Regions from separate parts of the Dysosmobacter welbionis genome, predicted to be linked through region 3. Evidence: a T-box and tRNA genes for the amino acid it is inferred to sense, from the RefSeq annotation. Region 3 holds a T-box; the other regions hold tRNA genes.
The links. The T-box of region 3 lies ahead of EIO64_RS00090 (valine--tRNA ligase). A T-box ahead of a tRNA ligase gene usually reads a tRNA of that ligase, here a tRNA-Val.

Region 1 (3,264 bases), 1.4 Mb from region 3:
CAGCGGAGCATTGACGGTGTCCGCTATGACATGGCTACCCAGGCTTGCGATACCCGCAACACCATCCAGTCCAGCACCCGCGACATCATCGACAACGCCAATGCCAACAGCCGCGCGATCCTGGACTTCCTGACCCAGGACAAGATCGCTACTCTGACGGCTGAAAACCAGAGCCTGAAGTTCCAGGCTTCTCAGGCGGCGCAGAATGCTTTTATTACCGCTAACCAGGAAGCGCAGACTGCCGAGCTGATCCGCCGCATCAATCCCATGCCTGTCCCGGCCTATCAGGTGCCCAATCCTTATGCCGGATGCGGCTGCAATCCCTGTGGCTGCGGCTGCTAAAACCCAATACATCAACTTGTAAGAAAGGCTTACATGTTCGGCCCCGTGCCGATTTTGAACCATGCGGCGGGGCAACAGCCTCGCCGCTATCTTTTTGAAAGGAATGAAGTTTATGGCTGAATACAGCAACAGCGCAATCGTAACCGTTGCCGCTGGTCAGAACGTGCCTTTTACTGAGGAGGCCAACACGGGCAAGCCCTGCATTGTGCATCGGGAAGGCGCTGGGCTGGTGACTCTTCGCGGGCTTACGAACCAGTGCCGCGCGAAATTCAAAGTCTCCTTTGGAGCGAATATTGCTATCCCTACTGGTGGGACCGTGGAGGCCATCACGGCAGCGATCTCCATCAATGGTGAGGCGCTGAACGCTTCCACCGCTACCATCACCCCGGCTGCCGCAGAGGATTTCTTCAATATTTATGTTTCCGCTGTGGTAGATGTCCCTCGCGGCTGCTGCGTCACTGTCGCCGCAAAGAACACCAGCACACAGCCCATCCTCGTTGCCAACAGTAATTTTATTGTTGAGCGCATCGCGTGAAAGGAGAACCGATATGGAATATCTGTATGACCTGAAAGAAAAGCTCTGCAAGGAGCTGGAGGAATATGCCCAGAAAAGCAACATGAACGCCGGGGACCTGGAGATGGTCCACAAGCTGACGGATACCATCAAGAACGTGGACAAGATCATGATGCTAGAGGAGGGCGGTTACAGTCAGGCAGCCGACATGGACTCTCCTTCCAGCTATGCCAGAGGCTCCAGCTATGCCAACCGTGGCAAGCACTATGTCCGGGGCCACTACAGCCGGGACGGCGGCTACTCCCGTGACGGGCGCGGCGGATACAGCCGCCACGACTCCAAAGAGGCTATGATGGAGCAGGCTCAGGAGATGATGGATAACGCTACTACTGAGAGGGAGCGCGACGCCATTCGCCGCTTTATGTCCGAACTGGGTCGGGATTGATAGGGGGTGCCCCCTATGCTAGACCCCAAAGAGATCGACATTGAGATTGCACGTCTCGAATATGGAGAAAGCAGCTATCCCGCATACGCTAAATTGGCAACCTTGTACACCATCAAGAACCAGATGCAGAAGCAAGAACCGGAAATGCAAAATCGCACCTATGAGCAAGCCTATTCTGCGGCTCCGGCTGAAATACCTGTAGAGGTCGGGAGATACGGAGACAGCGAATTTCTCCGCGAGGTTGAAGGGAGAAACGAGGAGCAGGTATGGGGCATTATGGATGACTTGATGGACACGCTACAAGTTGCTAACCCCCGTGTGTATAACGGGGTAATGCGGAAGATTAGAGGATTGTAATGTTACTTACACGTTACTAACAAACATAAAATCTTTTGAATAAAGAGAAACCCTAGAACCTTTGCGGCTCTAGGGTTTTCTTTGGTGGAGACTACTGGACTCGAACCAGTGACCTCCTGCGTGTGAAGCAGGCGCTCTAACCAGCTGAGCTAAGCCTCCATACGGATATGTAATTTTTTTCTGCCCATAAGACGCCGTGCACAACGGCGTCCTATGGGATGGTGACCCGTACGGGATTCGAACCCATGTTACAGCCGTGAAAGGGCCGTGTCTTAACCACTTGACCAACGGGCCATTTGGAAGTCCATGAAGCGCCGGGGCGCTTCATGGATCTGGTAGCGGCACCTGGATTTGAACCGGGGACACTGCGGGTATGAACCGCATGCTCTAGCCAACTGAGCTATGCCGCCAAATGTCTAACCCGAACGGGCATCAATTACTATACCAGAAGGCGGCGGCGTTTGTCAAGTGTTTCTTCGAAAAAAATGAAAAATTTCAAAAAACCGGAAGCAGAGGAGAGACTCGCTGCCGCTGGCAGGGTGCCCCGAGGCCGGCAGCCCGGATACGGTGGGAATGAGGCCGGGCGGCTCCTACCGCCCGGCACCGTCTTTTCAAAAATCCACTCATGTCATCGGGCGGACCGGAACGCATTGTAGAGCCGGAAGAGATCCTCCAGGGCGGCGCACAGATCTGCCCGGGCGGACTGGCGGGCTACCTCCCAGGGCACGGCGCGACGGTTGGTGGACACGATAGCGGTGACGCCCTCTTGATAGGCGTCCTCCGCGCCGGGGGCCACGTCGCCCACTACGGCCACCACCGGGATCCGTGTCTGCCGGGCCCGGTGGGCGATGCCGATGACCACCTTGCCCCGAAGGCTCTGACAGTCGATACGGCCCTCGCCGGTCAGGACCGCGGTGGCACCAGGCAGCAGGGCATCGAAGCCCACGGTGTCCAGGACTGTCTCGATCCCCATCTGCAGGCGACTGCCCAGGAAAGCCATCACACCGGCTCCCATGCCGCCGGCGGCGCCAGCACCGGGAAGGTCTGCGATCTCCCGGCCCAGGTCCTGGCGGATCACCTCCGACAGGTGGCGCAGATTCCGGTCCAGACGGGTCACCATATCAGGGTCGGCCCCCTTCTGGGGGCCGAAGACGGCGCTGGCGCCATTGGGACCGCAGAGGGGGTTGTCCACATCGCACATGGTCACGATCTCCACACCGTTCAGCAGGGGGAAGCGATGGGACATGTCGATCCGGCACAACCGGTCCAGCGTGCCGCCTACAGGGACGTACTCCGCCCCGGTGCCGTCCAGAAAGCGGACGCCCAGAGCGGCGGCACAGCCGCAGCCGCCGTCGTTGGTGGCACTGCCGCCCAGGCCCAGAATGATGCGCCTGGCGCCGTCCCGGATCGCCGCCAGAATCAGCTCTCCCACGCCGTAGGTGGTGGCTCCCTCAGCACAGAGACGGCCTTCCATCAGGGGCAGGCCTGCGGCGGCGGCCATCTCGATCACGGCGGTGTAGCCATCGGCCAGCAGACCGTAAAAACCAGAGATCTTACGAAAATCCGGACCGGTGCAGGGCACCTCTACCCGGTGGCCGCCCATGGC
Region 2 (3,264 bases), 1.1 Mb from region 3:
CTCTGCCAGGGTCATGGCGTCCTCCTGTCCGGGGAACAGCTCGTCGATGGCGATGGCGGTGCCCCGGGCCACGATGGTCTCCGGGTGGTCCGGTCGAACGATATCCCTTTCCTCCAGATTCAGCCGCTCCGCAAACACCCGCACCAGCGTGGGGTTGAAGGTCAGCGGGCCGCCCTCAAAGATGATGGGGGCCGTCAGCTCCAGTCCCTGGGACAGGCCGCCGATGGTCTGCTTGGCGATGGCGTGGAAGGTGGAAAGCGCGATATCCGCCCGCTCCGCCCCCTGGATCAGCAAGGGCTGGATGTCTGTCTTGGCAAACACGCCGCAGCGGCCGGAGATGCTGTAAACGGTCTTCCCGCGGGCAGCCAGTTGCTCGAACTCGTCCGCCGGCACGTTCAGCAGCGCGGCGATCTCATCGATAAACGCGCCGGTGCCTCCGGCGCAGCTGCCGTTCATCCGCATGTCGGAGGTCTGGAGCTTTCCGCTGGCCTCGTCATAGCGGAAGAAGATCACCTTGGCATCCTGTCCGCCCAGTTCCACCGCGGTGCGGACCTCCGGATACAAGGCCCGGACTGCCGCCGCGTTGGCCACCACCTCCTGGACATAGCAGGCCCCCAGGGCGGCGGCAATGGGCCGTCCGCCGGACCCGCACACGCCGATACGGAACCGCATGCCGGGAAAGTGACCGGCCGCCTCCTCCAGCAGCTGCCGGACGGTATCCGCCTGATGGGCGTTATGCCGCTGATAGCGGGTGAACAGTACGCTGTTGTCAGCCGGGTCCAGGGCCACTGCTTTGACGGTGGTGGACCCCACATCCACGCCGAGGCGCAGAATATCCGAATTGATATGTGCCATATACACTCCTTCTAGGGAAAACGCCCCAGACCCGTACGGCAGCCTGGAGGGCGCGCCGGCGGATCGGGGGCTGGTCTCCCACATCTCTGTTTATTCGAACTCATTATAGCACGTTTTTCTCACAGGCTCTTGTATATTTTTCGTAAAGAATTCGCCGTTTTAGCTATCTTTTTCCCCAAAAAAGTCCGCCATCTTCCCATCCATTTTCGTCAAAGCAGCATCCGCAGGCACACGTCCCCGCAATCGAATCGCATAGGCGAGCGGAGCCGTATTCTTTGCGGTCCGATTGCGGGGCAGAGCCTTTCCGCCGTGCGGATGGTTCCGCTGAAAAAGAAAAGCGGGCACAGGCGGAATCCAATCCCCTGCGCCCATGAATGCATTTAGACAAAAAAACAACCACATCTTTTCGATGTGGTTGTTTTTCTGGAGGTGACACCCGGATTTGAACCGGGGAATCAGGGTTTTGCAGACCCTTGCCTTACCACTTGGCTATGTCACCGTTGCTTCTATTTTATTATATGCAGTTTGAACCGAAATGTCCACTGCTTTTTTAAATTTTCTTTTCCACTGAGAATGCCCACACGATCTTGTGTGGGCATTCTCAGTGGAGCGGGCAACGAGGCTCGAACTCGCTACCTCCACCTTGGCAAGGTGGCGCTCTACCAGATGAGCTATGCCCGCAAGTGGTGCCCAGAGCCGGAATCGAACCAGCGACACGGGGATTTTCAGTCCCCTGCTCTACCAACTGAGCTATCTGGGCAAATCTTTTCCGCGCCGCACGGCGCGGGAGGGGAATTGCAACCCCAAGGGGACCCACGAGATGGAACTCCATCTCGTGGGAGATGGCGACCCGGAACGGGCTCGAACCGTCGACCTCTAGCGTGACAGGCTAGCGTTCTAACCAACTGAACTACCGGGCCATGTATAACTTTGGTGGGAACAACTGGACTCGAACCAGTGACCCCCTGCTTGTAAGGCAGGTGCTCTAACCAGCTGAGCTATGCTCCCCGATTGCCGCTCATTTCAGACGGCAAAAGTTATTATACTCAAAGACGCCCGGTCTGTCAACTGGAAATTTAATTTTTTTACATTTTTTTCTGGAGCCCCCGGACCATGGCCTCCAGATCTGCTCTGGAGAAGTGCTGCACATTGTCACAGAAGCGGCAGGTGAGGTCCGCGCTGCCCTGCTCGTCGATCATGGCCTGAAGTTCCTCCGGCCCCAGGCTGATGAGGGCCCGCTCCATCCTGTCCCGGCTGCAGTAGCAGCGGTACTCGATGGGGCTCCTCTCCAGGATCTCCAGGTCGAAATCCGACAGAGCGTGCCGCAGCATAGCCTCCGGGTCCGGATCATTCCGCAAAAGTCCCGTCACCGGCCCTGCGGCCATCAGGCTGCCCTCCACCTTGGCGATGACATCCTCGCCGGCGCCGGGCAGCAGCTGGATCAGATACCCGCCGGCGGCCAGCACGCTCTGGTCCCGGTCTACCAGCACCCCCAGGCCGCAAGCCGTGGGGATCTGTTCGGACTCCACGAAATAGGCCGCCAGGTCCTCTGCGATTTCGCCGCCCAACAGGCTCACGCTGCCCACATAGGGCTCCTTCATGTTCAGGTCCCGGATCACCGTCAACGTACCCTCATGGCCCACAGCGGCCCCCACATCCAGCTTGCCGTCGGGCCGCAGAGGCAGGTCCACGACAGGATTGTCCACCGTTCCCCGGACGTTGCCCTGGTTATCGGACACCGCCAGCAGCGTTCCCAGCGGGCCTCCGCCCTTGATCTGCAGCGTCACGCTGGCCCCGTCCTCCTTCAGGGCGTTGCCCATCATGGAGACCGCAGCCAGCGTCCGGCCCAGCGCCGCCGTGGCCACAGGCAGAGCCTTGTGGATCTGACGGGCGCGCTCTGTGAGCGCCCGGGTGGAAACTGCCGTGGCCTTGATATGGCCATCCTTGGAGATGGCCCGGATCAACTGATCGCTCATTGTACAAACTCCTGTTTTATCTTGGTCTGACCGGCTTTTGACACCGGAAAATCCAGCGGTCCTCCTCCGCCGCCGGTGGACGGCTGGTGAGGTCGCCGGTGACGGTGACAGCGCCGAAGCCCGCCTCCGTCAGATACGTCTCCAGCTCCTCCCGCCCCCAGGCCCGCTCCCGGTGCTCCTCAAAGGCCCGGTCCCAGCTCCCGTTGGCGTTCAGCCGGAACAGGTCCACCTGATAGGTGCAGATCTTCCGGCCGGGGGCGTAGAAGGTCCGCCAGACGCAGTAGCTGTCCTCTGTCTCGTCCAGATAGACCTGCCCGTCCATCCGCCGGAGCTTGTAGGGGGTGTTCACATCGAATAGGAACAGTCCGCCGGGCCGCAGCCAGCGGTATACCCGCCGCAGCGTCTCCCGCAGGTCTGCCGTCCGGGTGAGGTA
Region 3 (3,264 bases):
GAGGAGAGGCAAAGCTGCTGCGGCTGACGCTGCTACTGTTCGCCGTCTCCTGTGCCATGGCCGGGTGCGTGCTGGCCCTGGGCCTGGTGGCGGGGGGCGGCGTGCCGATGGTGAACGGCGTGTTCTACACGGACGTGGATGCAAAGGTGCTGCTGACCGCTGCGGCCGCGGCCTATCTGGTTCTGACAGTGGTGTTTCGTGCGGCGGCGGGAAAGGGCGTCCGGGGCGAGCTGGTGCGGGCACAGGTGTGTCTGGCCGGGCGGACCACGGCGTTTACCGCTTTCTGCGACACGGGAAACGCCCTGCGGGATCCGGTCTCCGGAGCGCCGGTGCTGGTGGTGTCTCCGGGGCGGCTGGACGGTGCGCTTCCAAGAGAGGTCCGCTCTCTGCTGGACCGCGGAGCGCTGGAGCGTCCCGCAGAGCTGCTGGAGCCCATGATGCGGGCGGCGCCGGAGCTGCGGTTCCGTCTGATCCCCTACCACGCGGTGGGAGTGGCGGGCGGACTGCTGCTGGCGGTGCGCAGCGACTGGACGGAGGTGGCGGGGAGCGGTATGCCGGACTGCCGGTTGCCTTTTCCCCCACAGAGCTGGGGACGGGATACAGCGCCCTGTGGGGCGGCACGGCTGGAAGGAGAAGAAACCATGAAGGACTGGATGAAACAATGGCGGCGGCTGCTGGTGCGGGTGGGGCTGCTGCCGCCGGCGGAGCTGCACTACATCGGGGGCAGCGACACCCTGCCACCGCCCCTGAGCCGGGAGCGGGAGGCGGAGCTGCTGGAGCGCATCGGGGAGGAGGACGCCCGCAAGGAGCTGATCGAACATAATCTGCGGCTGGTGGTGTACATTGCCCGGCGGTTCGAGAACACGGGAGTGGGGATCGAGGACCTGATTTCCATCGGCACCATCGGGCTCATCAAGGCGGTGGGCACCTACCGGACGGACAAGAACATCAAGCTGGCCACCTATGCCTCCCGGTGCATCGAGAACGAGATTTTGATGTACCTGCGCAAAAATGCCGGGCGGAAGGGGGAGGTGTCCTTCGACGAGCCGCTGAACACCGACTGGGACGGCAATGAGCTGCTGCTCTCCGACGTGCTGGGGACTGAGGCGGACGTGGTGATGCGCCCCATCGAAGAGGATGTGGAGCGGGACCTGCTGGCGGCGGCCATCAACGTTCTCTCGCCCCGGGAAAAGCAGATCATCACGCTGCGGTTCGGCCTGGGGGGCGGAAAAGAGCAGACCCAGAAAGAGGTGGCGGACCAGCTGGGCATCTCGCAGAGCTACATCTCCCGGCTGGAAAAGCGCATCATCTCCCGGCTGAAGAAGGAGATCCTGCGGCTGAGCTGACGCTTGACAATCGAACCGGGGTATACTATACTAAAATAAAATATGGCAAACTGCGAGGAAGGGAAGCAGTATCCGGTGGGCAGCGGCCAAGAGAGAGAACGGTTGGTGTGAGTTCTCCCAAAGCCGCCGGAGAAGTCGTCCCGGAGCACCGGAGCCGAAGCATCAGTAAGCCCCGGCGGAGGCCCACCGTTGACAGGGCAGGCGCAAATGCGCCGCAGAGTGCGGGTTTTCCCGAATCCAGGTGGTACCACGGACATTTGTTCGCCCTGAGCCGAAAGGCCCAGGGCGTTTTTGCTGTGTAAGCGCGCATAAAGCATTCCGCTGGAGCTGAGCTGCGATCTGGTGAACGGCAGGGCGGTGCGGACCGGCGCCCCAGTCATGACAAAAAGGACGAAAGTTCAGAGAATAGGAGAGATCGAACGTATGATGAAAGAACTGCCCAAGGTGTATGAACCCCAACAGGTGGAGTCCCGTATCTACCAGATGTGGGAGGACAACGACTGCTTTAACGGGGATCCGGATCCCAAGAAGAAGCCCTTCTCCATCGTCATGCCGCCACCCAACGTCACGGGCCAGCTCCACATGGGCCACGCCCTGGACTGCACATTGCAGGACATCCTGACCCGCTTCAAGCGGATGCAGGGCTACTCCACGCTGTGGGTCCCCGGCACCGACCATGCCGGCATCGCCACTCAGATCAAGGTGGAGGAGGAACTGCGCGTCAAGGAGGGCCTGACCCGCTATGATCTGGGCCGGGAGAAGTTCCTCCAGCGGGTGTGGAAGTGGAAGGAGGAGTATGGCAACCGCATCGTGGAGCAGCAGAAGAAGATGGGCGTCTCCTGCGACTGGAGCCGCTCCCGCTTCACCATGGATGAGGGCTGCTCCAAGGCTGTGCGGGAGACCTTCTGCGAGCTGTATGACAAGGGCCTGATCTACAAGGGAAGCCGCATCATCAACTGGTGCCCCCACTGCATCACCGCCCTGTCCGACGCCGAGGTGGAGTATGTGGACAAGCCCGGCCACCTGTGGTATATCCGCTATCCCCTGGCCGACGGCAGCGGCGATCTGGTGGTGGCCACCACCCGTCCCGAGACCATGATGGGCGACACCGGCGTGGCTGTGAATCCGGAGGACGAGCGGTTCCGTGATCTGGTGGGCAAGACCTGCATCCTGCCCATCATGAACCGGGAGATCCCCATTGTGGCGGACGACTACGTGGAGCTGGGCTTCGGCACCGGCGCCGTGAAGATGACTCCCGCCCATGACCCCAACGACTTCGAGGTGGGCCTGCGCCATAACCTGGAGGTCATCCGCTGCATCGGCGACGACGGCAGGATCAACGAGAACGGCGGCCCCTACAATGGGATGGACCGGTACGAGTGCCGCAAGCAGATCGTCAAGGACCTGGAGGAGCAGGGCTATCTCGTCAAGACCGAGCCCTACAACCACAATGTGGGCACCTGCTACCGCTGTCACAATGACGTGGAGCCCCTGATCTCCGCCCAGTGGTTCGTGAAGATGGAGCCCCTGGCCAAGGAGGCCCTGCGGGTGGTCCGGGAGGGCGAGGTGAAGTTCGTGCCCGAGCGGTTCGCCAAGACCTACACCAACTGGATGGAGAACGTCCATGACTGGTGCATCTCCCGCCAGCTGTGGTGGGGCCACCAGATCCCCGCCTGGACCTGCGACGACTGCGGCCACATCAACGTCTCCCGGGAGGACCCCACCAAGTGCGAAAAGTGCGGCTCCACCCATCTGACCCGGGACCCGGACGTGCTGGACACCTGGTTCTCCAGCGCCCTGTGGCCCTTCTCCACCCTGGGCTGGCCGGAAAAGACCGCTGATCTGGACTTCTACTATCCCACCAGCGTCATGGTCACCGGCTATGACATCATCTTCTTCTGGGTGGCCCGGATGATCT

Region 1: it has a tRNA-Val gene. The T-box ahead of EIO64_RS00090 (valine--tRNA ligase) is inferred to sense a tRNA for this amino acid. The anticodon was not compared.
Region 2: it has a tRNA-Val gene. The T-box ahead of EIO64_RS00090 (valine--tRNA ligase) is inferred to sense a tRNA for this amino acid. The anticodon was not compared.

What each region holds. Positions count from the first base shown of each region.
Region 1 covers NZ_CP034413.3:1,432,469-1,435,732, reverse strand. The annotation lists gene EIO64_RS07615 (hypothetical protein) at 1-342, shown strand, start outside; gene EIO64_RS07610 (hypothetical protein) at 404-877, shown strand; gene EIO64_RS07605 (hypothetical protein) at 891-1,301, shown strand; gene EIO64_RS07600 (hypothetical protein) at 1,317-1,658, shown strand; tRNA gene EIO64_RS07595 (tRNA-Val) at 1,741-1,817, opposite strand; tRNA gene EIO64_RS07590 (tRNA-Glu) at 1,878-1,952, opposite strand; tRNA gene EIO64_RS07585 (tRNA-Met) at 1,992-2,068, opposite strand; gene EIO64_RS07580 (glycerate kinase family protein) at 2,287-3,264, opposite strand, start outside.
Region 2 covers NZ_CP034413.3:2,525,215-2,528,478, reverse strand. The annotation lists gene EIO64_RS13310 (acyl-CoA dehydratase activase) at 1-855, opposite strand, end outside; tRNA gene EIO64_RS13305 (tRNA-Cys) at 1,280-1,354, opposite strand; tRNA gene EIO64_RS13300 (tRNA-Gly) at 1,461-1,536, opposite strand; tRNA gene EIO64_RS13295 (tRNA-Phe) at 1,540-1,615, opposite strand; tRNA gene EIO64_RS13290 (tRNA-Asp) at 1,699-1,775, opposite strand; tRNA gene EIO64_RS13285 (tRNA-Val) at 1,787-1,863, opposite strand; gene hslO (Hsp33 family molecular chaperone HslO) at 1,941-2,831, opposite strand; gene EIO64_RS13275 (class I SAM-dependent DNA methyltransferase) at 2,848-3,264, opposite strand, start outside.
Region 3 covers NZ_CP034413.3:16,626-19,889, reverse strand. The annotation lists partial or broken gene EIO64_RS00100 (sigma-E processing peptidase SpoIIGA) at 1-476, shown strand, start outside; gene sigE (RNA polymerase sporulation sigma factor SigE) at 654-1,346, shown strand; T-box leader at 1,393-1,618, shown strand; gene EIO64_RS00090 (valine--tRNA ligase) at 1,770-3,264, shown strand, end outside.